Regions from separate parts of the Furfurilactobacillus sp. WILCCON 0119 genome, predicted to be linked through region 2. Evidence: predicted binding sites of a transcription regulator. Region 2 holds the regulator's gene; the other holds the start of a gene.
The links. Region 2 encodes Rex, which represses fermentation and respiration genes when NADH is low (regulators of the CRP and FNR family bind a similar motif). Its sites were predicted from a motif close to TTGTGAANTANTTCACAA; they were not measured.
Positions count from the first base shown of each region.

Region 1: ACRYI5_RS07895 (class II fumarate hydratase) is a predicted target of Rex. The motif match lies at 1,602-1,619, and genes of this name have one in related genera.

Region 1 covers NZ_JBPCCV010000004.1:149,907-165,776, reverse strand. The annotation lists gene ACRYI5_RS07895 (class II fumarate hydratase) at 199-1,581, opposite strand; gene ACRYI5_RS07890 (L-lactate dehydrogenase) at 1,945-2,895, opposite strand; gene map (type I methionyl aminopeptidase) at 3,261-4,043, shown strand; gene ACRYI5_RS07880 (DUF2252 domain-containing protein) at 4,167-5,546, shown strand; gene ACRYI5_RS07875 (hypothetical protein) at 5,821-6,576, shown strand; gene ACRYI5_RS07870 (DMT family transporter) at 6,735-7,052, opposite strand; gene ACRYI5_RS07865 (hypothetical protein) at 7,306-7,437, opposite strand; gene ACRYI5_RS07860 (RepB family plasmid replication initiator protein) at 7,672-8,034, shown strand; gene ACRYI5_RS07855 (ammonium transporter) at 8,117-9,406, opposite strand; partial or broken gene ACRYI5_RS07850 (MFS transporter) at 9,734-10,904, opposite strand; gene ACRYI5_RS07845 (Ig-like domain-containing protein) at 10,969-13,161, opposite strand; gene ACRYI5_RS07840 (DUF916 and DUF3324 domain-containing protein) at 13,199-14,242, opposite strand; gene ACRYI5_RS07835 (WxL domain-containing protein) at 14,391-15,080, opposite strand; gene ACRYI5_RS07830 (aldo/keto reductase) at 15,260-15,870, opposite strand, start outside.
Region 2 covers NZ_JBPCCV010000002.1:251,323-267,192, reverse strand. The annotation lists gene tsaD (tRNA (adenosine(37)-N6)-threonylcarbamoyltransferase complex transferase subunit TsaD) at 1-644, shown strand, start outside; gene ACRYI5_RS04815 (ABC-F family ATP-binding cassette domain-containing protein) at 721-2,667, opposite strand; gene ACRYI5_RS04810 (redox-sensing transcriptional repressor Rex) at 3,008-3,667, shown strand; gene groES (co-chaperone GroES) at 3,914-4,198, shown strand; gene groL (chaperonin GroEL) at 4,268-5,902, shown strand; gene ACRYI5_RS04795 (APC family permease) at 6,250-8,085, shown strand; gene ACRYI5_RS04790 (IMPACT family protein) at 8,128-8,775, opposite strand; gene ACRYI5_RS04785 (DEAD/DEAH box helicase) at 8,845-10,185, shown strand; gene ACRYI5_RS04780 (ComF family protein) at 10,377-10,859, shown strand; gene hpf (ribosome hibernation-promoting factor, HPF/YfiA family) at 11,049-11,609, shown strand; gene secA (preprotein translocase subunit SecA) at 11,900-14,263, shown strand; one part of gene prfB (peptide chain release factor 2) at 14,404-14,475, shown strand; one part of gene prfB (peptide chain release factor 2) at 14,477-15,520, shown strand; gene ACRYI5_RS04760 (response regulator transcription factor) at 15,633-15,870, shown strand, end outside.

The DNA of each region.
Region 1 (15,870 bases), on a different contig from region 2:
TCTCAATATTACCCACCGAACTAGTCGGTGGAATCAGTACATTTTAAGGTGTGCGCATCAAGCGATGTGAGCGCTAACCCAACCAACAAGGACGACAAAACTAACAAACCTAATAGTGCGAATGCCATGTGCCACTCCTCCTTAATCAAGGACTGCCTTAGTGATGATGCTGAACTTTTATTTTTTCAATGTGCGTGATTAACGATCGATGTTTGTCATCTTTAATGGGTCAACCCATTCGTCAAACTGTTCTTCAGTAACCTTGCCAGACTTCAGAGCAGCAACACGTAACGTTGTCCCTTCTTCATCAGCCTGTTGGGCAATTTTGGCACTGTCATGGTAACCAATGTGCGGTGATAAGGCGGTCACCGTCATCAGTGAGTTGTCCACTAATTCTTGCATCCGTTCCTTGTTAACCGTCAAGCCATGGATCATCTTGTCGGCAAAGCCCATCATGGTTCCACGTAACAATTCTGCTGATTCAAGAAAGGCGTCGATCAGAACTGGTTTGTAAACGTTCATTTCGAAGTTCCCTTGTGAAGAAGCCATGGTAACCACCACGTCATTCCCCATTACACGAACCGCAGCCATGGTGATGGCTTCAGCCTGTGTTGGGTTAACCTTCCCAGGCATGATTGAAGAACCAGGTTCGTTAGCAGGAATGTTTAATTCCGCATAAGCGGCACGGGGGCCACTTGCTAAGAACCGAACGTCATTAGCGATCTTCATCAGGTCGGCAGCTAACGTCTTCATGGCACCGTGGACAACATCTAAGTTTGAATGAGCAGCTAAACCGTAGAACTTGTTGGTCTTGGCTGTGAATGCTGGCCCATAGGTCTTACTCATCCGGTCGGCAATGTCATCGGCAAACCCGGGAGCGGCGTTCAACCCAGTCCCAACGGCCGTTCCACCCATTGCTAATTCAAGCAAGGTGCCGTCCAAACTCTTCAGGTAACCGAGGTCGTGTTCGATCATGCTGACCCAACCACTGATTTCTTGACCAAACGTCAATGGGGTTGCGTCTTGCAAGTGGGTCCGGCCGATTTTAACTGTCCGCCAGTATTCTTCTTGCTTAACCTTTAATTCATCGATCAAGTGTTGGGCAGCTTCTTCTAATTCAGCAACCGCAACGCTGGCCGTGATGTTCATGGCCGTTGGGAAGATGTCGTTTGAACTTTGACCGTGGTTCACGTCATCGTTTGGTAGGATTTCAATGGATGAATCCAACTTTGCGGCTTCGTGAGCGACAACTTCGTTTGTGTTCATGTTCGTTTGTGTTCCAGAACCCGTCTGGTAGACACGCAATGGGAAGTCCTTCCGCAGGTCCTCATCACTCAACTTCAACAGTTCGTCAATGGCGCGAACGATCAGTTGACCCTTTTCAGCACTAACTTGACCAAGTTCCTGATTGGCTTCGGCAGCGGCACGCTTAATTTGTAACAGGGCACGAATAATAGCAATTGGCATGAATTGCCCCGTTGGAAAATTGTTCCGGCTCCGTTCAGTTTGTGGCCCCCATAGTGCTTCACTAGGGATGTTAACTGGCCCAATGGTATCTTCTTCGACACGATAATCTGACATTATCATGGTCCTCCGTTTCCTTGTGTTTTTAGTAACAAACAAAATGAAATAAAAGCAACGCACGTCCGAATTACCAACAGTAATTTCGCACGCGTCGTTATTAACCTCACTTAGTCTACAATCTCACAAAGCTTATAGTCAAACTGAATAGGTGTCATTAAAAAGATTAATAGTACCGTCAACAGAACGTGTAAACGCCAGGTATTATCCACTTCTTAAATCCACTTAATTTCATCTTTGCTTGTGAATCTACCAACGAAACACTTTTTCTCATAATTATCAAAAAAAGTGTGCAGATTTATTCTGCACACTTCCAATAACATTCATTTTAATGTTAGCGGTCTGCTAAACGTGAAAACACGTTTATTCTGCCGTTGCGTCATCCAAAACCTGTTTCAATGCCGCTGCCGAAGCAGTCATCTTGGCTTGTTCTTCATCCGTCAATGGGACTTCCATAACACCTGCAACACCGGTCGCATTAATCAATGCGGGGGTTCCAATGTACATATCCGTTAACCCATACTGACCGTTCATTGGTGCCCCAATTGGTAACACCACGTTTTCGTTCCGTAAAACGGCCCGGCTCAACCGCATCAAACTCGTGGCAACACCGTAGAAGGTTGCCCCCTTCAGGTTGATGATGCTGCCACCCTTAACGCGGGTTTCCTGTTCTAATTGACCCAATTCTTCTTGGCTAACACCAGCTTCCTTGGCAACGTCCAGTAATGGGCGACCACCAATCGTTGAAGCACTGTACGCAGCGAATTCACTGTCCCCGTGTTCGCCTAAAATGTAGGCGTCAACCGTCCGCAGATCCGCGTTGAACTTCTTTGCCAACGCAACTTGCCACCGACTAGTATCTAATGACGTGCCTGAACCAATAACGCGTTCCTCTGGAAAACCAGAAAGCCGTTGCGTCATCGTCGTCAACACATCAACTGGGTTAGCGGCCACAATGAAAATCCCGTCAAAGCCACTATCAACAACTGGTGTCACAATGGACCGTAAGATCTTCAGGTTCTTGTTGACTAAGTCTAACCGTGATTCACCCGGCTTCCGAGGAACGCCGGCAGTAATAATCACGAGGTCTGCATCCGCAGCGTCTGCGTACGTCCCCGCATGAACATCCATTGGTGCTGTCATGGGTTGAACGTCTTCTAAGTCCAGCGCGTCGCCCTTGATGTGGTCCTCTTGAATATCAACAATGACTAATTCATCCGCGATTTGTTGTTGTAACATTGCAAATGCGTATGAAGAGCCAACTGCTCCGTCCCCAACCAGGACAACTTTTTGATGTTTTACTTGATTAGTCAAAAGTGTGCTTCCTTTCTGTAAAAAGCCCGTCATGAATAACATTGAATTTGTGTAGTGCAACACGTAGCAGGCTGGCCGAACACATTCCACTTCATGGCAGTGATGTGAATGCGTCGGCCCATCAATCATCTGGCTTACGGTCTTTAACCGCGTAATTGATGGAAGTAGCGTAACCCGTTCACCCCTCACTCGTCAAGCACAATCACTAGAAACATGTGAATGAGTTCAATAAGTTAACCAGCTAATTGATCGGCGTGATCATCACGTTTTCTTGCAATCGGTTCATTTGATGACCCATTATTTGCATAAATGGGTATACTAGACTAAGTAGTGTCACAACATGATAGGAAAGAGAAGATAATTCAATGATTTCATTACAATCACCACGTGAAATTGAAGGGATGCGCAAAGCCGGCGCCATTTTAGCTGGGATGCACATTGGCTTGCGCGACATCATTAAACCTGGAATCTCAAGCTGGGAAATTGAACGGTTTGCCATTAAATACTTTGACGAACACAATGCCAAGCCTGAAGAAAAAGGGTTTGAAGGCTACGACTTTGCAACTTGTGTCAGCGTTAATGACGAAGTTTGTCACGCTTTCCCTCGCAAAGACCTTTTGCTGAAGAACGGTGACCTCGTGAAGGTTGACACGGTTATCAGTGTCGACGGTTACATGTCCGATTCTTGCTGGGCCTTTGCTGTCGGCGAAGTTAGCGACGACGTGAAGAAACTGATGGATGTCACCAAGAAGGCCCTTTACCTCGGAATTGATCAAGCCGTGGTTGGGAACCGGATCGGTGACATTGGTTACGCCATTCAACATTATGTTGAAGACGAAATGGGTTACGGCGACGTTCGTGAATACGTTGGTCACGGAATCCAGCCCACCATGCACGAAGACCCAATGGTTCCTGCCTATGGTGAAGCCGGCAAGGGCGTTCGGTTGCGTGAAGGGATGACCATCACCATCGAACCCATGGTCAACATTGGTGACTGGCGTTGTGCGCCTGTTGCTGATGATGGCTGGACTGTTCGCACCGCTGACGGCAGTCTTAGTTGTCAGTACGAACACACCTTAGCCATTACGAAGGATGGTCCAAAGATTTTGACCAGCCAAGATCCAGAGTTTGACGCAAAGTACCTTTAATCACAACATTTACCACAGGTACCCCCATGAACAACGTCGTCCGTGGGGGTACCTTTTTTCATTTTCATTCCCGTTGTATAATCAACTTAATTATTTTTAAAAATAGAAAGGTTGGTCAACTCTATGGCAGCACGTGGACTCAACATTAATAACATCACGGTCGCTCAGTCACAAACGGACCTGATCGCCGCCGGGGCAGCATTACGCACCAAAGTACCACTGACTGACCTTGGCACGTTTGTCCCGACAAAACGGGATGCAAACTTATTAATGGGTCGAATTGCTGACATGTTGGTTCCTGAACTTCTGCCAGAACGTTACCGGCGGATGGGTGTCTCGTCGTTTACCTTCTTCCGGGGAACCGCCGAACTCATGGCCCATGACTTAAATCACCAGGCTAGCACGCACATTCCGATCATCATTTCTGGTGACGCCCACCTTGGTAACTTCGGGTTCTTTGCCTCACCGGAACGGCAACTCATTTTCGATCTCAACGACTTCGATGAAGCTGGGGTAAACTCCTGGGAACGTGACGTTAAACGGCTCCTTGTGAGCGTCATCCTTGCCGGCCGTGAAAATGGCTTTAAGGAAAAGAAGATTCACAAAGTGGTTCATGACACGGCTAAGAGTTATCGCCTTGGCATCAACGCCAGTATGGCCCGCACCACGTTGGACCGGTTTTACCCAGCAAACGATGTTGCCAGCATTCTGAAGGCTGTTCCTGAAGACACACCAACAGCCACGATGCTTCAATATTTCCTCAGTAAAGCAGGCAAACGTAACTCTGAACAGGTCGTTAAAAAGTTTACCCACATGACAGATGACGGTCTTCGCTTTGTTGATGTTTCCACCATCACTCGCCACACAAATGATGACGTGACTAAAAACATCAGCGACTACTTAGCGGCGTATCGGGCGACCGTTCGGACGGACATTGCCCTGTTACTTTCGCAATACCACATTACAGATGTTGCCCGTCACTGTGTCGGTGTTGGGAGCTTTGGCTCGCGCTGTTACCTTGTGTTATTAACGAGTAACGATGGTAGTCACCTCGTTCTCCAAATTAAAGAAGCCCTCCCAACCCGGAAATCCGGAACTGAACGCCAGTTGAACCTATCATCTTTTGCTGAAGACAGTGAGGGCCAGCGGATCATCGATTCACAAAAGATCCTTCAATCTGCGTCCGATCCCTTCCTTGGCTACTTTCAGAGCAAAAAGCATAGTTTCTACGTCCGCCAATTTCGGGACATGAAAACATCGGTTGACCTTTCGACCCTTGATTGGGATCAATTCCACGTTTACGCCGAAGCTTGTGGCCGGTTACTTGCCATTGACCATTGCCAAACGCCAACAGCCGCAATGATTGCCGGGTACATTAACGATGATAAGGAATTTGACCACGCCATGAGCAACTGGGCTGAAGCCTACATTGACCAGGTTGAAACAGATTACGCTCTGTTTTTAAAGGAACATCCTAAAGAAGTTACCGATACAACCATTTAGCACCAGCATTCATAAATTCAAGTAACGGCAACACCCGCAATCCTCTGGGCGCTGCCGTTTTATGGTTTTAACCGAATGGTCAGAACACTCGCGTCTCAATAAAATCGTTACCTCTTTAGCAGTTCCTTAGTCTTCTTTTAAGTCCACTTTATGCTGGCGGCCATAGACTAATCACAATCTCAAATTACTACCGGGTCACCTACTCTTGATCATCACCGTGATGATGACAACCCAACGACCCAGTCTTTCGCTAAGGCTAACTAAGGAGGAACTCATGATGAAAACAACAACAGAAGCAAAGTTTATGACACGGATCATCAACGTGATGGGCGTCCCATTCACACTCAAAATGGGAACCTTAACGATCGAGACAGACGCCCACCTAACGTTTGATCAAACCGTTAAAAACGTTGCTCACTATCTCCACCACATTGAAAAAATAACGACCATACCCCAAGACGCGACGCCCCTTGAACGTCAACGTGGACTAGCCAAAACTGAGCTTACTCCCCTTTTGCATCAGTTTGACTTTATCAATCACGTTGCCCAATCTTCACTCGACCAATCAACTCTGATGACAATCCTTACCCGTCAGTGGGCGATTCGCCAGGCATTCATCAAGTATCTCCAACCGCTTTTACAACTCCCCAGTGTTTTCGCGGTTGCACTGGAATGCCCTGGTACAATTCAGGTCGGCACTGCGGCTGACACCACCTTTACCTGGACCATTGGCGTTGAAACTCCCCATCGCGCCAATACTGCTTACCAGCTCCAGAATGGTGCGGTTGTCACCCAGTCCGCCAACCTTGCCACTGATAACAACACCAGTAACCTTCTTCAGGCCACGATTGTTGCAAGTGACCTTGCCGAAGCGAGTACCTGGGCAACCATCGCAGTCGGAACAGCCATCCCCAGCTTTCTTCGAATTGCCGTTACCCATCGTCTTTCCGGCTTCCTCATTAGCTCACCAACCGCTGGTCAATCCCTCGACCGTGGCACGGTTCAACAACATGACTTAGTCGCCGTTTAATTTCGATGATGACGTTCCCCTGTAAACTTAAAACCCCCACGGAAAATTCCGTGGAGGTTTTTGTGGTTTCACGTGAAACAATTAGATTTGTTTCCCATAGCTCATATTTACTGCTACTGTGCTCTCTCAGTACTACAACATGTAAATCAAAGCTCGTCCTACTTGCTCGTCATCTTGATCCCGATAATTCCAATGAATAAGAAGCCAACGAAAACCCACGTCAACGGGCTGATTCGATCGCCAAAGAAGACCACCCCAACGATTACAGAACCGACCGCACCAATTCCGGTCCAAATGGGATAGGCAATGCTCATTGGGAGTCGTCGTGTTGCCTCTGCTAAACAGACGAAACTCACCAACATTCCAATGATGGTGAGTGCAGTGAATCCCAGTTTATGAAACCCATCACTCATCTTCATAAACGTTGCCCAAACAACCTCAAAAAGTCCCGCGATTGTTAAATAAAGCCATGCCATAACATTCCATCTCCTTAAAAAAATACACCGCGCCCATATCCGATTAAGCCTAACGGATATAAGTGCGGTGCCTGCCCGGCGGCAGATTCGTATTTACCTTATAAAAAGCATATCAAATTGTTGATTTGGGGGCAAGTTTCCCAGTTGACCATCTGAAAAAACGGCTTAACGTCACTGATTTGTCAGTAACGTTAAGCCGTTTTGCACGGTGAATTATGATTTATTGCAAGAAAAATCATCCGCGTCTAATAAGTTATTCATTCAACCGGTCCAACCCAGACATCAAACGTCTGTCGTCCATCTGTTTCCGCAGGGTCCGCAAATAATTGATCCACAACCCAATCCATTTTTGGTCCGTCGAGATCAATGTGTTGATGTCCTTCACAGGGTTTACTCACATAGCCACCATCTTTCATTTGTCCAAGGTGTTAGCAACATTTTTATTATAACGGATAAACCAACCATTTGACTAATCTAAGCCCCCCATTACTCAAATCTTTACTTTATCGTTCTTACCACTGTTCCAAGAGAGCACATTAATTGCGTTACCCACTTAATGATTGTATGCTAATAATTATATTTAGTGGATTTGTTTACCCAATGAAGGAGGTCTTCGAAGATGACAAATGACTCATTTAAAATTAGTGACGTTCACTTTGCAGACTTATCAAAATCAGAACTCAACTTCTTTTTCGCTGTAATGACGCGAATGCACCATCTACGGATGACAAACGTTGTGTTCAACTTTGATGAACTCACCTGGCTTGCCGATGACGGTGATGACACCCCATTTGACACCGTTTTACGGGATGTTGTCGATCACGTGCGCCAGACGAACTCAACGTACGAGGACGGCCAAGGTGGCGCCAAACACGATTTCTTCACCAAACTTGAGATTGATGACGATCAACACATTGTTTCAATTTCACTGAATCCTGACTTCGAGTTCTTAGTCAAGGTTGAGGTCAAAGACGCTAACTAATTTTATTCACAAGAAAAGCTGATTGTTAGCACCCCACCCGTTTGGGCTGGTGTGTTAACAATCAGCTTTTTAATTTTACCCATTAATGATGCCGAAGCCGGGCTAACTGCCCAGCAAAATCTTCCTGGTGTTGCAACAAATGACTCGCGTAAGGGTCCGTTGTTTCCACCCGCTCGCCGTGCTCACTTTCGTCCAGGCCAATTCTTTCATCCTGTGCTGAAACACGCATTGGAATAAACCGGCGTAAGCCCCAAATCAGTAACCCACTGGTAACGGCGACCATCAACATCGTCACAACGGTTGCCACCGTTTGAACCCCGAGCAAGTGCCAGCCACCGCCATAAAAGAGGCCATCATGGATCACCGCTTGATTCACTTGGTGCGTGGCGAAGAGGCCCGTCAGGATTGATCCGGTGATTCCGGCAACCCCGTGACAGCCAAACGCATCCAACGCATCATCGATCCCAATCAATGGTTTCAACACATGAACAAACCCATAACTAGCTAACGTTGCTAACACGCCGATCCATAGCGCCCCATTTACGGTAACGTACCCAGCAGCTGGTGTAATTCCGACCAGGCCACACAAGGTTCCGGTACAGATTCCAGTCAACGTGACCCGCCGGTGAAGCAGCGCCTCTAGCCCCATCCACGTCATCATCGACGTGGCGGTGGCGACCGTCGTGGTTAACATTGCGGTAACGGCCACACCATTGATTGCCAGCGCACTCCCCGCATTAAAGCCATACCAACCAACCCACAGAATTGTTGTTCCACAAAGAACCCACGGAAGGTTATACGGATGGTTGGTCGCTGGCCGTAACCGTCGCCCTAAGAACGCTGACAAGACGTACGCGGTAACACCAGCATTAATATGAACCACCGTTCCACCAGCGAAATCTAGAACGCCAAGCTTCGCCAGTAACCCGTTTGGACTCCACACCATGTGCACCATCGGATAGTAAACCACGAGGCTCCACAGCACGATGAAAGCCAATAAGAAATTAAACCGAATTCGGCCCACCACCGCACCGACAAACAGTGCTGGTGTGATCACCGCAAACATCATCTCAAACAGTAAATAAACCGCTTCAGGAATTCCAGTCGCCGTCGTGCGCATGAGGTTTGCATCCGTTAACCACCAGTGCTGAACGTGGCCCACGACGCCACCAATATCCCCGTTGAACGCTAACTGCGATCCCACCATCACGAATAGTAAAATGGCTAACCCACAGATGACAAAGACCGATAGCATCGTGCTAACGACGTTTCGTTTTGAGACCAAGCCACCATAGAAAAACGCCAAGCCAGGCGTCATGAACAAGACTAAAATCGTCGATAAAATCATAAATACCGTGTTTGCTGGATTCATTACGCCACCCCATTTTGATCGTACGATACAAATATATCAGATCAATGTCAAGGTTCTTTCAACCACCGGTAAATATTTAACTAATTTAATTGTCGCCCGAAAACGCGAAACGACATGCAGTCTTCGACTCATCTAACAAGAATCCCCCACTCATGGACCAAGTACATACTCGCAACTTTTTCTGGTTTTGGCTCCCGAAAACGCGAAACGACATGCAGACTTCGACTCGTCTAACAAGAATCCCCACTCATGGACCAAAAGCGTCCATAAGTGGGGATTCTTGTTAGACGAGGGAGCCTAAACGCATGTCGTTTCGCTCTCTCTTTTTTATTTATCTGTCCTATAGGCCCACACGACCATGACAAGGTTGATGACCACCAGCAATGTTGTCATCAAGAACACGTACCGATAATCCAGAATGCCTGATACCGCCGATGGCCTGCGACGATTGATTGTAACTGAAAATTCGGCTAACTGCTTCATCCGGCGTATTTAGCGTCATCACTGTTTGGGTCACGGGCAGTAACGCCGCGTCGGAAATGCCAACCAAAAAGCGCCACACCCCTAACATAACGACCGACGTCACGAAGAACATCGGAACAAACATCAATCCACAAAAGATCAATCCGGCAATCAGTACGCGCTGGGGCCCAATGTGATCCCCCAGTGAGCCAAGTCGTGGTGCGGCAATTAGCGTTGCAATCCCTGGTAAAGCGGCGATGACCCCACTAGCAAACGCAATGTTTCCGCGCCCACCCATCAGTTCTTTTACGAACAAACTGATAATCGGGTTGATCGAAGTTGTCGCTGCTTGAATCAGCATTGATGACCCAATCATCGCCCACACGATTCGGGGATGAGCGATGTGAGCAAACGCACTTTCCTGCCCCGCCTTATCCGTTTTCGCAACAGGTGTGAAATCTTCCTTAACATAGAAGTACGTGACCAGAGACGCAATAAACATTAAGAACCCAAAGATAAAGAACGGTATACGGTAGCCGGCGACCTCGGCAATCAGTCCACCAATGATCGGTCCAATCAACTGACCACCAACGGCGCCCGTCGTGAGTGTTCCCATTGTCTTGCCGCTTTGTTCTATGGGCACTTCACTGGCGATCAACGCGTACGCGTTATTAATGTATCCGGAAAAGGCACCCTGAATGAGCCGTAACCCAATCAGCACCCACACATTGGGCGAAAATCCGGTCAACGTGGCCGTGATCGTCATCCCAATGGCGGCTCGCATCAACATCGGTTTGCGCCCCGTCCGGTCTGCCAACCGGCCCCATAGTGGGGACACGATCGCCTGACTTAGAAACGTGACCGAAAAGGCCAAACCGGCATACAGCGTCAGCTCCCATTTCGGGAAATGACCCATTTGACTAATAAATAGCGGTAAAAATGGCAGACTCATGCTGGCACCTGCACCGGTAACAAAATTACCGACCCATAATGCTGACATGTTTTTCTGCCATTGTGCGCGCGGTTGACGTGACATAGCTCCACTCCTCAATTGACTCTAATAGGATTACTATACCACTTCAACGAAACGCATTAAGTGTCTAATTTGTTGGTGTCGTTGCAAAATTAAGGTCCAAAATGCCTTGGTAGCTTTGTGAACGAACCGAATCACTTGGGACCACCAAGCGAACACCCTGTGCATTATTTTGTTGGCTCAGGATGTCATTAAAGCCAACCCGTTGAAACTGACTGGTGGGATACACGGCTGTGTTTGTCATATCATTCGTGAAAATTGGCAAGGCACTGGTCGACAGTCGTGTGCTAACCCCATTTGCATCTGTGAAAACGAGGGGCTGATACAATTTGTCCACAGGATTCAGGGTGTTCGTCAACACGTTATTTTCTAACGAGGCTGTCATGGTCCACTTCGCGCCGGCCCCCGCATTCAGTGAATTAACTGCCGTCATGGTGAAATTTTGAGCCCGGTTTGGTGTTAACGTTTGCCCAGCCGTTATGGTCGCCGGTGAAAACGTCAATGGTGACACAGCCTGAACATACAGTTGTTCAACCAGCGGAACCACCACCGTTTCCGTCGTACTCATCCCACCAGATCCGTTCGTTGCTTTAACACTCAACGTTTCACCACCAATCGCTGCTCGGTTTAGCGTCACATTATACGTCCCGTCGCTAGCAACCGTTCCGGTTCCTAATTGATGGTTTGTGCTATCAGTCACCGTCACTGTGCTCCCAACTTGTGCTAACGTCCCGGTCACGGCCGTTGCGCCACTTCCGCTCACCACTGAGTGGGTCGTCGGGACAGAAATAATCAATGGAACGGTCCCCGTTGTTGCGTTATGCATACCCGGAACCGTTAGCGCCGCAGTATGTTGTTTTTGCGGATCTAACCCGTTTAAAATAGCAGTCTTATCGCTATATTTAATTCCGGTGGTGGTCCCGGCAGTTACTGGGGTGCCACGAGTGATCGGATTATCTGCCCCAACATCATTGCCGTCGATAACGAGGTCAGCGGGATTGCTCGTCGCTGGAAATCCGCTACCAGAGGCGGTTAACTGCCAACCGGCATTACTATCAGGTAATGATGTTTGCTGATTCCAGGCAATTTGGCTTGGTGAGTTGACCTGAATGCTTTGATTTTGTTGAACCGTAGTGGTGGTACTTGCCGATAATCCCTGGTTGGTCACCGTTACCGTCAGTGTTTCATTGGCAATCGCCGCACGATTCAGTGTGACCATATAGCTGCCATCGGACGCAACGGTCCCCGTCCCCAAAACATTATTACTACCATCGGTCACTGAAACACTGGCACCAATTGCACTTGAAGTTCCACTTACCTGCTTTTGTCCAGACCAGACCGAATTGACAGTTGGCTGGGCCGGGTTAACATATAACGGGATGCTGGTTGTACTTGTCCACGGATTTGTTGGACGCCCATTATGATAAGCCACAACTTTTAACGTGTGTCCGGTTGATGGTGATAAACCATCAAGGGCGGTCTTAATCGCTGACCAGTTTCGCGCCGCAATTTTTCCAGCATTGACGGTCAGAGTGGACCCGGTTGTGCTCGTATCACTTGTATTGAACGCGTCACCCGCAATTTGTTGACCGTCAATCATAAACGAAACACTGTTGATTTGGTCTGAAGTTGTGTAGTTAAACGCGGTCCCCACTGACAGCTGTAAAGATTGACCAAAGAAGGCCGGCATGGTTCCTGCCTTTTGATCATAAGTGATGGCCGATGGCACCGCCCCACCGTTAACCTGAGTCACACTCATATTTGGGTCCGTTACGGGTAAGGAAACGTTGTACAGCTCCAGTAAGCCCAGCGTTCTATTAACAACATTGACCGTATCGCCAACCTTCATCGGGGTCCCAATATCGCCAGACCAGTTGGTGACCTGGTTATTTAAGGTTAATTTTTGCGTCCCATTCAGGCTAATGATCAAACTTCCTAAGGTCCCTAACAAATCGTTAGCTCCGCGAACCGTTTGGCCGTTTTGGATTAACGTTGTTGCATCTAACCGGGTAATTAAATCCGGTATCTTTGCATCAGCGTTCTTATCTTTGTCATTTGTCGTTTCAGGCGTTGCTTCATTTGCTGGTTTTACCTGCTCATCATCTTCTTCCGGTTTCGACTGGTCATTTGCCTTCACCGGTTGTTGTGATTCATTTTGTGCCTGGTCATTCGCAAAACTCGTTATGCTCGTAATTCCGGTCATTCCGGTTACAAGCAACAGAGTCATCGCAATTCGGCCGAACCGCCGCCATCGTCTCATTTTGTCACCTCCTACCTTACGTACTGTTTACAACCGACTACTTCTCCTGACGTCGCCAAGCAAAGCGAACGATAATCCAAATTAGTCCACCGACAACGATTGCCAGTAACACACCGCCAGCAACGTACCATAGAACATTTCGTTCAGGCGCCTTATCTAACGCCTTTTTGTTCACCTTACTGGCGTCTTCCGAAGTAATGGTCATTTTTTTCGTAAACGACCACTGATGATCACTATTTTTGGCCGTCATTTTGACAACATATTTCCCGGGCAATAATTCATCCTTCCCGTAGAGAATCGGGAAATCAAAGTTTGAATTTGGCGCCATTCCGACATGTTCGAGTTTAGCTTCCTTCACAACCTTATTTGATCCTTCACGATAAACTTTCCCCGTCACCGTTAACCCACTAATAATTGCTGGCTGTGAATTTTGAAGGTTGGCAAAGATTCCCTTTCGGTAGTTTCGAAGTCCTGGCTTAACGTCGTTCAACGCCAGCTTTGGTGATACCGTGTGATCGACCGTTAACTTCATTCCAACTGCGTACCCATAACGGTTGTTAATGGTCATCCCTTTTGCTTCCTTTGTTTGTTGATCTTTAACCACCCGTTCAAAGTACCATGCGCCAAGGGCAACTCCCTTCGTCGCATCTTTCGGAACTTTAATGGTTGCCGTAAGTGTTTTTTCGCTATTTGCCGGCACCGTAATCACTTTATCCTCGTGCAACGTTACCCACTTCGTTAACGGCTGCTTTAACGTTTTATCTTGTTTCTTCGCCGGTGTTACGTATTCAATTTGGCCGTTCGCATTAGTATGGGCTGCATGAATCTCATTCTTGATTTTCATCGCCTTATTGCTACTGTTGTAGACCGTCATTTTAACTGTTTGTTCATCACCTGGTTGAACCTTTAAATCAAAATAGCTTTGCTTTTGATCAATCTGGTTTTTCGGTAGCTCAGCCTTCACACTAAAGCCAACTTCGGAAGCGTCATCCGCAGCGAAAGCGGTATGCGTCAATGTGCTTCCCATAAAAAAGCTCATCATCAAAATCAGTACTAACCGCCACTGTCCTCGTTGTTTCATTTGCTTCCTCCTTTTTGTTTGAACCACTACAAAATGTTTTCTAAGTAAAACGCCGGCGCGCGATTGAGCGGTTGCCGGCGTTGCCAATTATGATCATCATTCTCGGTCACTTCACCGTCTTCAATCATGAACCATCAATGGGCCAGTATTAAGCTGGCGCGTCTTGTAACGTCCACGTCAAGTCTGTTGAATAGGCTTCTGCTTTCGCAGTTCCACCCATAACTTGCAGTTGCACAGCACTTGGTTGCCAACGGTCAACCGTTAATCCAGCACCATTTCCTGCGGCGGCACCTAATAGAACCCCACCTGAAGAATCTAATGCGTTTGAAACGGCCGTGGCAACTGCACCATTACTTGTTCCTGATGCTGTCGCAACCGTCCCGGCTGGCAGTGTCAACGTTGCACCCGTCAAGGTATCACTAGTTACTGGTGCCTTCATTGGTGAACCACTCACCTTCAATGCCCAACCAGCCGTGGTCCCACGTTCATCTGACACTTGCGCGGACTGATAACCATTGATCATGTCTGACGTTGCTTTAGCCGTATATGTCTGGTTTGAACTACTGATAGGGTTTGCCCCAAAATCAATTAAGTTAGAAACATAGTTCAGCCGTAATGGTCCTGTCGCTCCTGTCCCCGGGTTCCCTGGATTAATAACCGGTCCACCACCTGGATTAGTTGGATCAACAGGACCACTCGGACCACTCCCCGGAAGGAAACTAGCAGTTACCTCTGTATGTGCAGTACCAACGTCTCCGGCTGCATGGACACCTATTGCTGGGCCTAACAGTAAAACTGCCGTTGCCATTGCACCAATGATCGTCGCTCTTTTTAACATATCCTCGCCTCCTTATCTTATCGTTCACATGCTTAACCGAAAGTGGTCATGACTTACATAATTGATAATGTTAGCATAACAATGATATCTATTCTTTTTCAAATCTTATGATTATTATAAATAAAAACGACTAGTCACCCTTTGATTCGGGAAACTAGTCGTTTTTATTAATTCGCTGTTTAGTTCATGCTCAATGAACGGTTCAACCAGTTTTCATCGTTAGGGTCCTCAGATCCACGCTGGTTTTTATCTAGCTTTGCGATTGATGCCATTTCTTCATCTGTTAATGAAAAATCAAAAACGTCGATATTCTGGGCAATTCGTTCTGGGTGAATGGACTTTGGAATGACCACGATTCCACGCTGCAAGTGCCACCGTAAGATAACCTGAGCGACCGACTTGCCGTGGGCTTCAGCAATCTTAATCAACGTTTCGTCTTCAAGGACACCGCTCTTTCCTTGACCCAATGGGCCCCATGCCTCGTGTACAATACCGAGACCCGTTAAATAGCTGTTTAAGTCGCCACGTTGGAAGTAAGGATGCGTTTCGATTTGGTCAATTGCTGGGGTGATTTCTGCACTTGCCAGTAGTTTATCCATTTGTGGCTTTTCAAAGTTTGAAACACCGATGGCCTTAATGCGACCAGCCTTGTACAAGTCTTCTAATGCACGCCACTTTTCCACGTACCCGTTACTTGGCCAATGGATTAAGTACAGATCCAGATAATCCATTTGGAGCTTTTTCAAACTTTCCTCAAACGCCGTAATCGTATCATCGTATGTCTGAACAC
Region 2 (15,870 bases):
CGTTGTTAGCGATGTTAGTCTCCGGTGGGCATACCCAGATTGTTCTCATGAAGGCGGCCAACTCGTTTGAAATCATCGGTGATACACGCGATGACGCAGCGGGTGAGGCTTACGATAAGGTCGGCCGTGTCCTTGGCATTCCGTATCCGGCAGGAAAAGAACTCGATCGCCTGGCTCATGAGGGCGCAGATACGTTTAACTTTCCACGGGCAATGATTCATGAAGCCAATTATGACTTTAGCTTTAGTGGATTGAAAAGTGCCTTTATTAACACCGTTCATAATGCTGATCAGCGGGGTGAAACACTTAACCGCGCGAACTTAGCCGCAAGTTTTCAGGCAAGCGTGGTTGATGTTCTCGTGGCGAAGGTGAGTGCGGCTCTGAAAGATTTCCCCGTTCACCAGTTAGTTCTAGCCGGTGGGGTTGCCGCTAACCGTGGCTTGCGTGATGGGTTGGCAGAGCTGCTCACGACACGTTTTCCCGAGACAAAGCTTGTGGCAGCACCACTGGCACTTTGTGGTGACAATGCAGCCATGATCGGGGCAGCCGCCCACATTGAGCTGGCTGAGCAACACTTTGCGGGGTTAGATTTAAACGCCGATCCAAGTCTTGAGTTTCCCTGGTTGCCAGGAATGGACGCCTAACTAATGATGACAAATTAAAATGACCACCTTCCCAATTCTTGAGAAGGTGGTCATTTTAATTTTAGCTTAATCAGGATCAAGCTAAGTTATGTTCTGCGTTAAACGTTTCAAGCGCCTCACTTGCGGTTGCCCATTCAAGTGACAGGGTGTCGTTTTGTTCGTTTAGTGCATCCAGCTCGTGCTGAAGATCCGTGAGTTTACCGATGTCACGAACGTTTTCTGGTTGCTGCATGGTCGCCGTCACGGTGGTGATCTGTTCGTCCAACGCGTCAATTTGTTCTTCGAGCGCAGTTACCTGCCGCTGGAATTTCCGTTGCTCACGAAGGTCTGCCTTACTGGCTTGATAGGCAGAGGCCGCGGCCGTTGTGGTCGGAGTGGCTTCCGTCGTTGGCAGGGTTGCTTGGTCAGCTGCGATGGCGGTCTGATAGTCATCGTAATCACCGTCAAACCAGCGTGTCTTAGCCGCAGATAATTCGACGACTTCAGTGGCCACCTGGTTGATGAAGTACCGGTCATGTGAGACAAAGAGAATGGTTCCGGTAAAAGCGTTCAGGGCTTCTTCCAAAACTTCACGAGCATCAATGTCTAAATGGTTCGTGGGTTCGTCCAAGATTAAAAAGTTATCGTGATCTAAGGATAGTTTTGTGAGCGAGAGCCGGGCGCGTTCACCACCACTCAGCGCGCTGACACGCTTTTCGACGTCGGTTCCGGTAAAGAGGAAACTACCAAGCAGTGTCCGCACATCACGTTCAGGGATGGTGGGGTGTTCATCCCACACTTCACTAAGGACCGTCTTGTCATCGTGCAGGATTGCTTGTTCTTGATCATAATAACCAATGCTCAAGCTGGCACCAAGTTTGACAGTTCCAGCAAGCAGTGGCAGTTGGCCCAAAATGGATTTCAAGAGGGTTGATTTACCAACCCCGTTGGGACCAACGATGCCGACCGCATGTTGTTTAACGACGTCTAAATTAATGTGTTCGGCCAGCGGATGGTCGCTCATGTAGCCAATGCTGACATCCTGGACCTTGAGCACCTCTTTCCCACTTTCACCAGATGGTTCAAACCGAATGCGAATGGAGCGATCGTCATCTTTGGGTGCCTCCAACCGATCCATACTTGCGAGCTGTTTTCTCCGGGCTTGGGCCCGCTTGGTGGTTGAGGCACGGACGATGTTACGGTTAACGAAATCTTCAAGGGCGTTGATTTGGGTCTGCTGCTTATCGTACGCCCGTTGTTCAGTGGTGAGCCGTGTTGCCTTCTGGCTTAAATAAGCTGAGTAGTTTCCTGTGTAATGGGTCAACGTGTGTTGGTTCATGTCGTAGACGGTGGTCACGACATGGTCAAGAAAGTACCGGTCATGTGAAACGACGAGGACGGCTCCCGGGTACGTTTTCAGGTAATCCTCTAGCCAACTTAGCGTTTGGATGTCCAAATGGTTTGTTGGTTCATCCAAAATCAGCAGGTCTGGGCGTTGAAGAAGGTGTTTGGCAAGTGCAAGCTGGGTCTTTTGCCCACCAGAAAAACTGGTGACGTTACGGTCGTACGTGTCTTCATCGAAATGAAAGGCATGGAGAACACCACGAATCGTGGCCTGATAGCCATAACCGTTATTTTCTGTGAAGTCGTGCTGCAACTGGTCGTAGTCGGTTAGTAAGTGGGTGTAATCTGTACTGGTATGATCAGCCGCGGGGTCGGCAATTTGGGCTTCGAGTTGATGCAACTGGGCTTCCTGACGCTGCTGCTGAGCAAAAACGGTGAGCATTTCGTCCCAGACGGTGTTGCTCGAGGTTAAGCCGGCGTCCTGGGGAAGGTAGCCGATGGTGGCGCCCTTTGAAGAGGAAATGGTCCCCTCATCAGGCTCCGTAATGCCAGCAATCATTTTCAGCAGGGTGGATTTTCCGGCACCATTCCGGCCCACCAAACCGACACGGTCGCGGTCGTTAATGGTCATTGAAACGTGTTGAAATAAAGTATCAGCGCCGAAACGTCGCGCAACTTGTTGCACCTGAAGCACTTGCATAAATTGAGGTCTCCTACATCATAAAAGTCTTTGTTCTATTTTAGCATGTTGTGGGGTGGGATTGCGAAAGGGACAAAAAGTTCGTGAAATGAACTAATGATTGGTGGATAAACGCGTGTAACCACTCGAGAAGTGGTCTAAAAATTAATCAGTAAAAGAAACGCCGGTTTAAGCCACTTTTGCGCATTGAAAAATGGTGAAATGCCCTTGTAATTTTGCGAAATACCCGAATGCTGATATGAAATATGCTTCACAATAAGGGGCCCTATGCTATAATTTACCTTACAACGAGTTTCACAAGGATAACCCGCAAAGTGCGGAAAGAAAAGGAGTGACTGCTGTGGCTGAACAACGAATTCCACGGGCAACGGCAAAACGGTTGCCAATTTATTATCGATACTTGAACATTCTCCTCAACGCAGATAAGATGCGCGTCTCATCAACAGAATTGTCAGAAGCAGTGAAGGTGGATTCCGCCACGATTCGGCGGGACTTTTCCTATTTTGGTGCACTAGGAAAACGGGGCTACGGCTATGACGTGCCTAAATTACTTGAATTCTTCAAACGAATCTTAAATCAGGATCAACTGACTAACGTTGCATTGATCGGGGTTGGGAACCTTGGGCATGCATTGCTCAACTTTAACTTCCACCAAAACAGTAACGTTCGGATCAGTGCCGCTTTTGATGTGAACGAAGCCATCATTAATACAGTTCAAAGTGGTGTGCCAATTTATCCACTGGATGAGATGGTACAACAGTTGCGGGATCAACAAATTGAAATTGCAATTGTGAGTGTGCCAGAAGACACAGCGCAAGACGTGACGAATCAAGTGGTTGAAGCTGGTGTTCAGGGAATTTTGAACTTTACGCCACGGCGGTTAACGGTTCCTGACAACATTCGGGTTCAAAACGTCGATTTAACAAACGAATTACAAACCTTGATTTACTTCATCGACCATTACGAAGGTGGCGACGATGGGGAAGAGGACGACGAATAAGCACGGTTTAACAACATTTGGACAATGAGCCAGATGTTTTTTTATTGTCAAAAAACATTTGGCTCACGTTGCCGTATGTCTTGGTGAATGGGGCGTCAGTGGCTTGGGAAAAAACTTTTTGACTAAGTTTGACCAAAACACTTGCATTCAGAAAGCGGCATGGTTATCATAGAGCATGTTGTTAGCACTTAACGTATAAGAGTGCTAAAAGCTCTGATTATAATAATGATATTGGAGGGAATCAACGTGTTAAAACCATTAGGAGATCGCGTTATTTTACAAGCTTCAGAAGAAGAAGAACAGACCATTGGTGGCATTGTCCTTGCAAGTAATGCACAGGAAAAGCCAACAACTGGGAAGGTTATCTCAGTTGGAACTGGCCGGATTTTGGACAACGGAACGACGGTTGCCCCACTTGTTAAAGCGGGCGACGTTGTGATGTTTGACAAATATGCGGGAACCCAAGTTTCAGATAACGGTAATGACTACCTGGTTCTCCATGAAAAAGACATCGTTGCGGTTGTTGAATAACAACGCAGCGTTAACAAACCGAAATAAGCATGTGTCAGCACACTAAAATACAGTTGAGGTGGCAGAAAAATGGCTAAAGATTTGAAGTTTTCAGAAGACGCCCGGAGCGCAATGCTCGCTGGGGTCGATAAATTAGCAAACACAGTAAAGACAACGCTTGGACCAAAGGGACGGAACGTCGTTTTGGAACAAACATACGGTTCACCAACCATCACAAATGATGGGGTAACGATTGCCAAGGCCGTTGAATTAAAGGATCATTTCGAAAACATGGGTGCTAAGTTGGTGGCAGAAGTTGCTTCCAAGACAAACGACATCGCCGGTGACGGAACAACGACCGCCACGGTGTTGACGCAATCCATCGTTAACGAAGGGATGAAGAACGTTACGGCGGGTGCAAACCCTGTTGGGATTCGCACCGGGATCGAAAAGGCAACCAACGCCGCCGTTGATGCCTTGCACAAGATGAGCCACGATGTGAAGACTAAGTCTGACATTGCTCAGATTGCGTCCATTTCAGCCGCTGATCCAGAAGTCGGGACGTTGATTGCCGACGCAATGGAAAAGGTTGGTAACGATGGTGTGATCACCATTGAAGAATCTAAGGGAATCGAAACAACGTCCGATGTTGTTGAAGGAATGCAGTTTGACCGTGGGTACATGAGTCAATACATGGTTACCGACAACGACAAGATGGAAGCTGACTTAGACAACCCATACATCCTGATTACCGACAAGAAGATTGCGAACATCCAAGACATCTTGCCATTATTGCAATCAGTTGTTGAACAGGGCCGTGCATTGTTGATCATCGCCGATGACATTACCGGTGAAGCACTCCCAACGTTGGTATTGAACAAGATGCGGGGAACATTCAACGTGGTTGCCGTTAAGGCGCCTGGTTTTGGTGACCGGCGGAAGGCACAACTGGAAGACATCGCTGCCTTGACTGGCGGAACCGTTGTGACTGATGACCTTGGCCTGAACTTGAAGGACACAACCGTTGAACAGTTGGGTCAAGCAGGTAAGGTTACGGTTACTAAGGACAACACTACCATCGTTGAAGGTGCAGGTAACAAGGCGGCCGTTGAAGAACGGGTTGCTAACATCAAGAGCGAACTGGAAGCCACAACGTCTGACTTTGATAAAGAAAAGTTGCAAGAACGGTTGGCTAAATTATCCGGTGGTGTTGCGCGGATCAACGTTGGTGCCGCTACGGAAACGGAATTAAAGGAACGCCGTTACCGGATCGAAGACGCGTTGAATGCAACGCGGGCCGCTGTTGAAGAAGGTTTCGTATCTGGTGGTGGGACTGCCTTGGTCAACGTGATTGACGCCGTTGCTGCATTGACAGAAGAAGGCGATGTTCAAACAGGGATCAACATTGTGTTGCGTGCCCTGGAAGAACCAGTTCGTCAGATTGCTGCTAATGCCGGTAAGGAAGGCTCAGTAATCGTTGAAAAGCTGAAGTCACAAAAGCCAGGCGTTGGTTACAACGCTGCAACTGATGAATGGGTTGACATGGTTGAAGCCGGAATCGTGGATCCAACCAAGGTTACCCGGTCAGCACTGCAAAATGCTGCCTCAGTTTCATCATTGTTACTGACAACAGAAGCAGTTGTTGCTGAAGAACCAAAGCAAGACAACGGTGCTGCTGACGCCGCTGCTGCGGCACAAGCTGCTCAAATGGGCGGAATGATGTAGTTTTAGTACCATAATAAATTGTTTAATAAATAAGGGGCCGACACCAATGGGTGTTAGCCCCTTATTTATCGCGCTTTACGCCACTTTTAGTGCCCGTAATGATGGATAGTAATGTGAAAAGTGACAGCTTTTTATTAATTATTTATCAGCTAATTCATTGAGAAAAGACACAGGTTTGTTTGGTGTTTGTTCAAAATGTAGTGTAGAATGAGTGAGCTAGAAAGCCGCGGCCATGTTGTGGCTTTTTTGCCGTTTTTAGCCAGCTTTGATCCTTAAGCAGGCTGATAATTCAAATAATTAAAGCGTCTATTTTTAAGTGAAATGGGCGATATTAAAGGAGTTTCTTTATGTGGCGCTATTTAAAGCGACTGTTAATTGGTAAGCCGCTAAAAACATTGGATGAGGGTGGCCAGGCCCTAACGAAGTTTAAAGCCTTGGCGCTCTTGTCCTCAGATGCATTGTCATCTGTGGCGTATGGGACAGAACAAATTACGACGGTGTTGGTAACCTTATCCGCAGCCGCCATTTGGTTCTCACTGCCGATTGCCGGAATCGTTTTGATTCTGTTATTGGCGATCACGCTGTCCTATCAACAAATTATTCATGCGTATCCATCTGGTGGTGGCGCCTATGTGGTGGCTTCAACTAACTGGGGGCGGCCCGCGGGACTTGTTGCTGGGGGGTCACTGTTAGTTGACTACATGTTGACCGTGGCGGTTTCCGTGACGTCAGGAACCGAGGCAATCACGTCGGCGATTCCGTCGTTGTATCACCATCAGGTCTTGATTTCCATTGTCATCGTGCTGTTCGTTATGACCCTGAACCTTCGGGGGATGAGTGAGTCAGCCAACTTCCTGACCATTCCGGTGTACTTCTTCGTCGGCATGATTTTACTGATGATCATTGTCGGGATTTACAACATCGTTACGGGACAGGTTGCCTACCACGCCACTGCCGCCGTTGGAGCGCCCGTTAAGGGCATGACAGCGTTACTGTTCATCAAGGCGTTCAGTTCTGGATCATCTTCACTGACCGGGGTTGAAGCCATCAGTAATGCGGTGCCGAACTTTAAAAAACCAAAGACAAACAATGCCGCCGCAACGTTGGCCATCATGGCCACAATTTTGGCCCTGTTCTTTGCTGGCATTACGTTTATCAACTACTGGTTGGGTATCAAGCCAATGGCAACACAAACGGTCCTTTCTCAAATTGGGGCCGGCGTGTTTGGACACGGCTTACTGTACTACCTGTTACAAACATCGACGGCCATGATCTTAGCTGTTGCCGCCAACACCGGGTTCTCAGCGTTCCCAATCTTGGCGTACAACCTGGCTAAGGATAAAAATCTGCCCCATGCTTACATGGACCGTGGGGACCGGTTGGGTTATTCCAATGGGATCATCACGTTGGCATTAGGGGCGATTGCGTTGATCGTGATCTTTGACGCCCAAACAACGTTACTGATCCCACTGTATGCTGTCGGGGTGTTCGTTCCGTTTGCGTTATCACAATCAGGAATGATCATTCACTGGCGGCGTGAACGGGAAGGGTTCTGGCAAGGCAAAGCGTTCATTAACTTTATCGGGGCGTTTATCTCCGCCGCCATTGCCATCTTCTTGTTCATGACCCGGTTTAGTAACGTGTGGCCTTACCCAATCGTCATGGTGGGCTTACTGTGGATGTTCCATAAAATTCACTCCCATTATAAAACGGTGGCTGCCCAATTGCGGGTTGCTGAAAATGCGGAGGCCAAGCCACATCGCTATGATGGGGCAACGGTAATCGTGTTGGTTTCGAACGTGACGCGGGTGACCAAAAGTGCCATCGACTACGCGGAATCCATTGGGGATTACGTCATTGCGATGCACGTGTCGTTTGACCAAAACCCAAATAAGGAACGGGAGACCGTTGCTGAGTTCAAACGGGACTTCCCAAACGTTCGGTTTGTGGACATCCACTCCTCGTACCGGTCAGTTTCTGGACCTGTGCTGCGGTTCTGTGATGTCATTGCGAAACGGGCGGCGGAACGAAATTACAGTACCACGGTGCTGGTTCCACAGTTCGTTCCACGGCGACCATGGCAAAACATCCTGCATAACCAAACCAGTTTGCGGTTACGGACGGTGTTGAATTCACGTGAAAACATCATTGTGTCCACGTACAATTACCACTTAAAACAATAGTGTCTAATAAAAGCAGCCCTTCATCATTGATGGGGGCTGCTTTTATTTGGTCGTTTCTGGATCATAAGGAACAAACGCAAACGTCTCCCCGGTATCAACGATTTGCGCTTGACCGTTGGTTTTACTGGTGAGATCGGCGACAAACGTGGCGTCTGCCGCGTTAACCAGCACGGTAAACGTCACGGCGACCGCGTAAGCCGTATCCACGACGGTGACGACACGGTCGGTGAGCCACGGTGTGAGTGGTTCGGCCTGTTGATAACTGAGCGTAATTTGGTAACGTGCTAGCCGTTGCCGGGCAACCACGGAACCGGCTGCGGCCAGGCTGGCCGTGCTGCCGTAAGCCCGAATGAGTCCGCCGGCACCGAGCTTGATGCCACCAAAGAAGCGGGTGACCACAATGATCACGTTGTGCAAGCCAAGTCGGGTAATGACGTTTAGGAGCGGTGATCCTGCCGTGCCACTGGGCTCACCGCCGTCACTTTGGCGGGTGATTTCATCGTGGTCGCCGATAACGTAAGCAAACGTATGGTGGTTGGCCTTTGGAAGGGCGTCGCTAACACTGGTCAGAAAGGCCTGCGCGTCTTCTTCTGAGGTGATTGGTGCCGCGTTACCGATAAACCGTGATTTTTTAATGGTTTGCTCTGCTTCGTGTGGTTCAGCAAGGGATAAAAATGGGGGGACTGACATAAAATAACCTCGTGAAAATATTTTTAGGGGACTTAACGTATGTACTGATAGATGTAAAAGGGGGCAACCATGAATCCAGAACAATTATATGGACGGCAGTTACTATCCGATGAATTGAGTGACGTTGATCTGCGCCAAGTGGCATCCTTGCAGCGACGGCCGGCCATGAGTCAGCACGGCCGGCGGATTCGTTGTGAGCGGTGCCAGACGTGGCATGCAAGCGACCAGGTCCGCCTGGCGACTGGAACCTATTTTTGCCCCGCGTGCTTAACACTTGGCCGCGTCACCAGTCGGCAACAACTGGTGGGGTTACCGGAACAAAATGCGTTTAATCCGCCAGTCCATCCGTTAACATGGCAGGGCGAACTGACCCGGTTGCAAACGGCGTGTGCTCAAGTGATCGTGACCGTCTTTCAGCAACGCCGCCAGCACTTGTTGTGGGCGGTGACAGGGGCTGGAAAAACGGAGATGTTGTTTCCTGGGTTGGCGGATGCCCTGGCGCGTGGTGACCGAATTGCGGTCGCCTCACCCCGCGTCGATGTGTGCTTGGAGCTTGCGCCACGGTTAAAACGGGCGTTTGCAGGCGTCCCAATTGCAGTGTTGCATGGACGGCAAACACGGCCGTATGCGTATCGCCAGCTGACGGTGTGCACGACGCATCAACTCTATCGATTTTACCACGCCTTTGATGTTATCGTCGTGGATGAAGTCGATGCGTTTCCATTTGCACACAACCCGCGCTTGGCGGTGGCAGTCGCAACCGCTAGAAAACTAACGGGCGCGACGTTGTATCTGACAGCAACACCAAGCCGGGCACTATTGCGTGATGTTCACCACGGACGGCTCACGTTGAGTTACTTACCCTTACGTTTTCACGGACATGTTCTGCCAGAATTGACCGTTCGGTTGGCGATTAATTGGCGCCGCCAGCTAGCACGGCACCACTTGCCAGCCGGGCTGTTACGGGTGTTAAGCCAATTCATCAAGCGTGAGCAACGTTTCTTACTGTTTGTCCCACATGTGGCCCAACTAGCGGTCGTGGCAAAAATCTTGACCCGTGTCTTTCCAAAGTTAACGTTTGCGACGGTCCACGCAACGGATCCTGAGCGACTGGAAAAAGTGACAGCAATGCGTGAACGGCAAGTTCAGGGGTTGATCACGACTACGATCTTAGAGCGGGGGGTCACGTTACCGGGCATTGATGTGTTGATTTTAGGTGCGGATGACCCGGTCTTTTCAAGTGCGGCGTTAGTCCAAATGGCAGGCCGTGCGGGCCGAAGTGCTGACCGCCCGACTGGCCTTGTTTGCGCATGGGTCAGTACACAAACGCGAACGATCAAGGAAGCCCAACGCCAGATTCGTCTGGTTAACCGAAAGGGCCGCCGGTTGCCTGAATGGCAACCTGTGTAATGTGTCAGCGGCCGCTTTCCTGGCGGCCGCCAATTGGGCGCCTCTTTTGCTTGCGGCCGCTGACACAACGCGCAGTGTGTGACCGTTGTTTGGCGACGTTTACCCGAATTGACCGGGCGACTGCCTGTCCACAGTGCGGGCGTGCTCAACAACAACCTGGCCAATGTCATGATTGTGAGCGTTGGAATCAAATGGCGGACGTTTCGGCCACAAATGCAGCGCTGTTTGAGTACAATGAGGCGATGAAAGCATTTATGCATGCGTATAAGTTTATTGGTGATTGTCGGATGGCGGCGGTCTTTCAGCCAAGCGTTACGGCGGCTATTATGACGCTTCACCCGGATGTCGTGGTGCCCATGCCGGTGGCCCAATCAACATTAGTTAAACGGGGATTTAACCAGGCAACGCTACTTTTGCCATCCAGTGTCCCGGTCGTTTCGGCGCTACGGGTTCAAACGGTGACGAAGGTCCAGCAATCACGACTGGGCCGAACGGCGCGGTTAGCCCGAACACAACCGTTTGAACTGGATGGACAAGCTGGTCGAAAACTGACCGGTCAGCAGGTGCTTATCTTTGATGATGTGTACACAACCGGGCGAACAATGCGATTTGCCATGCAAGTCTTACAAGACGCGGGGCCAAAGTCCCTGACAGGGCTTACATTAGCGCGTTAATGCGCCTTATTGAGGGGTTATTATTGAGTGTTAACGACAGGTTCGCTATAATAAAGTTACAGGTAGCGATAGAGTGGTCCTATCAAAACCACTTCATGGTAAACGCCCAACGTGGCACCATGAAGACAGCGCTAAACGCGCTTAAGCCCCCGCATAGCGGGAACTTAGTTCGGAAGGGAGCGAAGTTTTATGTTAGATGTACAAACTCGTGGAGAAAACATCTCAGTAACCGATGCACTCAGAGACTATGTTGATAAGAAAGTAACCAAGATCGAACGGTACTTGGAACCGAATGTCAGCGCTGTTGCCCATGCTAATTTGCGGGTCTATCCAGATAAAACAGCAAAGGCAGAAGTGACCATTCCGTTGCCATACTTGACGTTACGGGCAGAAGAAACATCTGATGACCTGTACAAGAGTATCGACACAATGTCGGATCGGTTGGAACGTCAGGTTCGTAAATACAAGACCAAGGTTAACCGGAAGTCTCGGGAAAAGGGTTACAAGGGCTTAGACTTCCGTCCAGACGAAGTGGTTGTTGAAGAAGAACAACCAGAAGCACGCTTTGACGTGGTTCGGACCAAGAACCTGCAGCTGAAGCCGATGGATAATGAAGAAGCCATTTTACAAATGGATTTATTGGGCCATGATTTCTTCATTTACCAAGATGCAGAGACTGATGAAGTTAATGTTGTGTACCGTCGTAATGATGGGCGTTACGGTTTATTGCAAGCCGGTAGTATTGATTAAATAACCAAATGGAGTTCATTGTAAGCACCGCAATTGCGGTGCTTTTTTTATTGCCTTACTAGACAACTGTTGAAGTGGTTGGCTATGAACACCGGATTTTTGACTGAGAAGCGGGGAATTCGAGTGGGTCATCGTTGTGTAAATGTTAGTGGAACGTTAGGATTAAGAAGAATCTGTGGCTAAATCGGGCGAACCAGTTTTAAATACGGCCATCTAATGCTAAAATATATAGTTGATATACTGCGCGGTTTGTAACATTAACGCGCCTAAGGGAAGGAAAAAGTTACTGTATGCCAAACCTCTTAAAAAATTGGGTTGAATCAGATGCCCGTAAAGTTCGTCGGTTAGGCCAAACGGCTGATGAAGTCATGGCTTATGAAGATGAATATGCAAAATTAAGTGATGAAGAATTACAGGCAAAAACGCCTGAATTCCAAGAACGCTATCAAAATGGCGAAACCTTGGATAATTTGCTGCCAGAAGCCTTTGGTGTTGCGCGTGAAGCAGCCAAACGGGTTTTAGGCCTCTTTCCATTCCGGGTTCAAATCATGGGGGGGATTGTCCTCCATCATGGTGATATTGCGGAAATGAAGACTGGTGAAGGGAAGACCCTGACGGCAACCATGCCCGTGTACCTCAATGCATTATCAGGTAAAGGGGTTCACGTTGTTACGGTTAACGAATACCTGTCTGCTCGTGACGCGACGGAAATGGGTGAACTGTACAACTGGCTAGGATTAAGCGTTGGGATTAACGGAGCTGAAAAGTCTGCTGCTGAAAAGCGGGAAGCATACGATTCTGACATTACCTACTCAACAAACGGTGAAATTGGGTTTGATTACCTTCGTGATAACATGGTCGTTTACAAGGATGACCAAGTTCAACGTGGGCTAAACTTTGCGATCATTGATGAAGTTGACTCCATTTTGATCGATGAATCACGGACACCGTTGATTATTTCAGGTGGTTCAGCCGGAAATACAAACCTGTACGAACGGGTTGACCTGTTTGCAAAGACGTTACGTGAAAAGACGGATTACAAGGTTGACCTTGAATCAAAGACCGTTTCACTGACGGATGAAGGAAACCGGAAGGCTGAAAAATACTTCGATCTAAAAAACCTGTACGATACTGAAAATACGGCGCTAACACACCATATTGACCAAGCGTTGCGGGCCAACTTCATCATGTTCAACAATAAGGACTACGTGGTTCAAGAAGGGGAAGTTCAAATCGTTGACTCCTTTACCGGACGGATCATGGAAGGCCGGCGGTTCTCTGACGGCTTGCACCAAGCGTTGGAAGCTAAAGAACATGTGGACATCCAAGAAGAAACCAAGACGATGGCCAACATCACGTACCAAAACTTGTTCCGGATGTACGACAAGCTTTCCGGGATGACCGGGACGGCGAAGACGGAACAAGAAGAATTCCGTGAAATTTACAACATGGAAGTTATCACAATTCCAACGAACAAACCGGTTTTGAGACAGGATGAACCAGACTTACTGTACCCAAGTTTGAAGAGTAAGTTTAACGCGGTTGTGGACGAAATTAACCGACTTCACGAAAAGGGTCAGCCAATGTTAATTGGGACCGTGGCCGTGGAAACGTCTGAATACTTGTCACACCAGTTGGATGAAATGAACATTCCCCACAGTGTGCTGAACGCGAAGAACCACGCCCGCGAAGCTGAAATCATCATGAATGCGGGCCAAAAGGGTGCCGTAACCATTGCCACCAACATGGCTGGTCGTGGAACGGATATCAAGCTTGGACCTGGGGTTCGTGAACTTGGTGGTCTTGCTGTGATTGGGACGGAACGTCATGAATCACGGCGGATCGATAACCAACTTCGGGGCCGTTCTGGACGGCAAGGGGATCCTGGTTTTTCACAGTTCTACTTGTCATTAGAAGATGATCTGATGCTCCGGTTTGGTTCTGAACGGGTCAAGTCACTGCTTCAACGGATGAACGTTGAGGAAGATGACGCGGTCATTAAGAGCCGGTTAATCACGCGGCAAGTTGAATCTGCTCAAAAGCGGGTTGAAGGGAATAACTATGATTCCCGGAAGAACGTGCTGCAATACGATGACGTTATGCGTGAACAACGTGAAGTTATCTATAAGCAACGGCAAACTGTGATCACCGAACCAGATGACTTGAAGTGGGTCATCATGCCGATGATCGAACGGACCGTTAACCGCATCGTTGATATGCATACAAATGGTGACCAGGCTAACTGGGAACTTGAAAGCATTGCCGACTTCGCAACGGCTGCAATGGTTGATGAAGACACCATTTCCGTTGAAACGTTGTCTGGCAAATCAGCAGCGGACATTAAGGCTTACTTGATGGACCGGGCCGAAGACGTTTACCAAGCTAAACAAAAGCAGCTGTACGATCCTAACCAAATGCTTGAATTCGAAAAGGTGGTTATCCTCCGTTGTGTGGATTCTCACTGGACTGATCACATTGACACACTGGACCAGCTTCGCCAATCCATTCAATTACGTGGTTATGGTCAGCTGAACCCACTGATTGAATACCAAAGTAACGCCTTTACGATGTTTGAAGAAATGGTCTTCGACATTGAATATGACGCAACCCGTCTCTTCATGAAGAGTGAAATTCGGCAAAACATGGAACGTTAATTCGCGGCAATCGTGATTTAATTCCGTGGAGTGAATGCACATCAAAACGATTGATTTTCCAATGCGGGAAGTCAGTCGTTTTGGTTTATGAAGGACAAGTTGTTTAGAACGTTAAATTAACAAAATAAGGAGTGAATGTTATGGAACTAGCTGAAGCAAAACAACGGTTAGCCGACATGCAGCAACAGATCACGAACTTTAGGGGGTCACTTTGACCTTGATGCCCTAGATCAGAGCATTGCTGAAAATGAAGCCCGAATGGCCGAACCAGATTTTTGGAACGACAACGTGGCGGCCCAAACGGTAATTGATGCCAACAATGCGTTGAAGGCAAAACACGACACGTTTATGGAGCTGGATGAGGCCGTGGAAAATCTGGCCCTCACCATTGAATTGCTGGACGATGAACCAGATGACGAAATGATGGCACAATTGGACGATGATGTGGCTGCAACTGAGAAACGGTTACAGGCGTACCGCCTAACCCAACTGTTGGATGAACCGTACGATGGAAACAATGCCATTCTGGAAATTCATCCCGGTGCTGGTGGGACCGAATCACAGGACTGGGGTCAAAACCTTCTGCGGATGTACACGCGGTGGGCAGAACAACACCAGTTCAAGGTCGACATTGTGGATTACCAAGCGGGGGACGTTGCGGGGTTAAATAGCGCGACCATCCTCATTTCAGGAACCAACGCTTACGGTTATTTGCGAAGTGAAAAAGGGGTTCACCGGTTTGTTCGGATTTCCCCGTTTGATTCAGCTGGACGGCGCCACACGTCCTTTGTGAGTGTGGATGTTATGCCAGAATTGGATGATTCCGTTGAGGTGGATCTGAATCCGGATGACATTCGGATGGAAGTTTTCCGTTCTAGTGGTGCCGGTGGTCAGCACATCAATAAAACCTCATCCGCGGTTCGGTTGATTCATGAACCAACTGGGATTGTTGTGTCATCACAGGCCCAACGGTCACAGTTCCAAAATAAAGACACGGCAATGGCCATGTTAAAGGCGAAGTTGTACGAACGTGAAGAACAAAAGAAGGCCGAAGAAAAGGCGAAGTTAGAGGGAACCCAGATGGAAATTGGCTGGGGCTCACAGATTCGCTCCTACGTTTTCCAACCGTACACATTGGTGAAGGATCACCGAACGGGGTACGAAACGGGGAACGGACAGGCGGTCTTGGACGGTGATTTAGATCCGTTTATTGATGCGTACTTGCAGTGGAACCTGAAACAAAAAAATCCTGATTAAGGTGAAAGGACCCGCTAACACACTGTGTGGCGGGTCCTTTTTGTACCTAAAATATGCTATACTGCACGTGACAAATGGTGATCTGTGGAAAAAGGTGGCTGGAGAAGGGCTCATGACAAAACGCATTTTAGTGGTAGATGATGAACCGAGCATTGTAACATTGCTTCGCTATAACCTTGAACAGGCTGGGTATGCCGTTGAGATCGCAACGGATGGCCCGAGTGCATTGGCTAAGATTCAGACGGAAGACTATTTTTGTGTCCTACTAGATTTAATGTTGCCAGAGTTAGACGGGCTTGAAGTCACAAAGCAAGCGCGTCGTGCCGGAATTCAAACGCCCATCATCATCG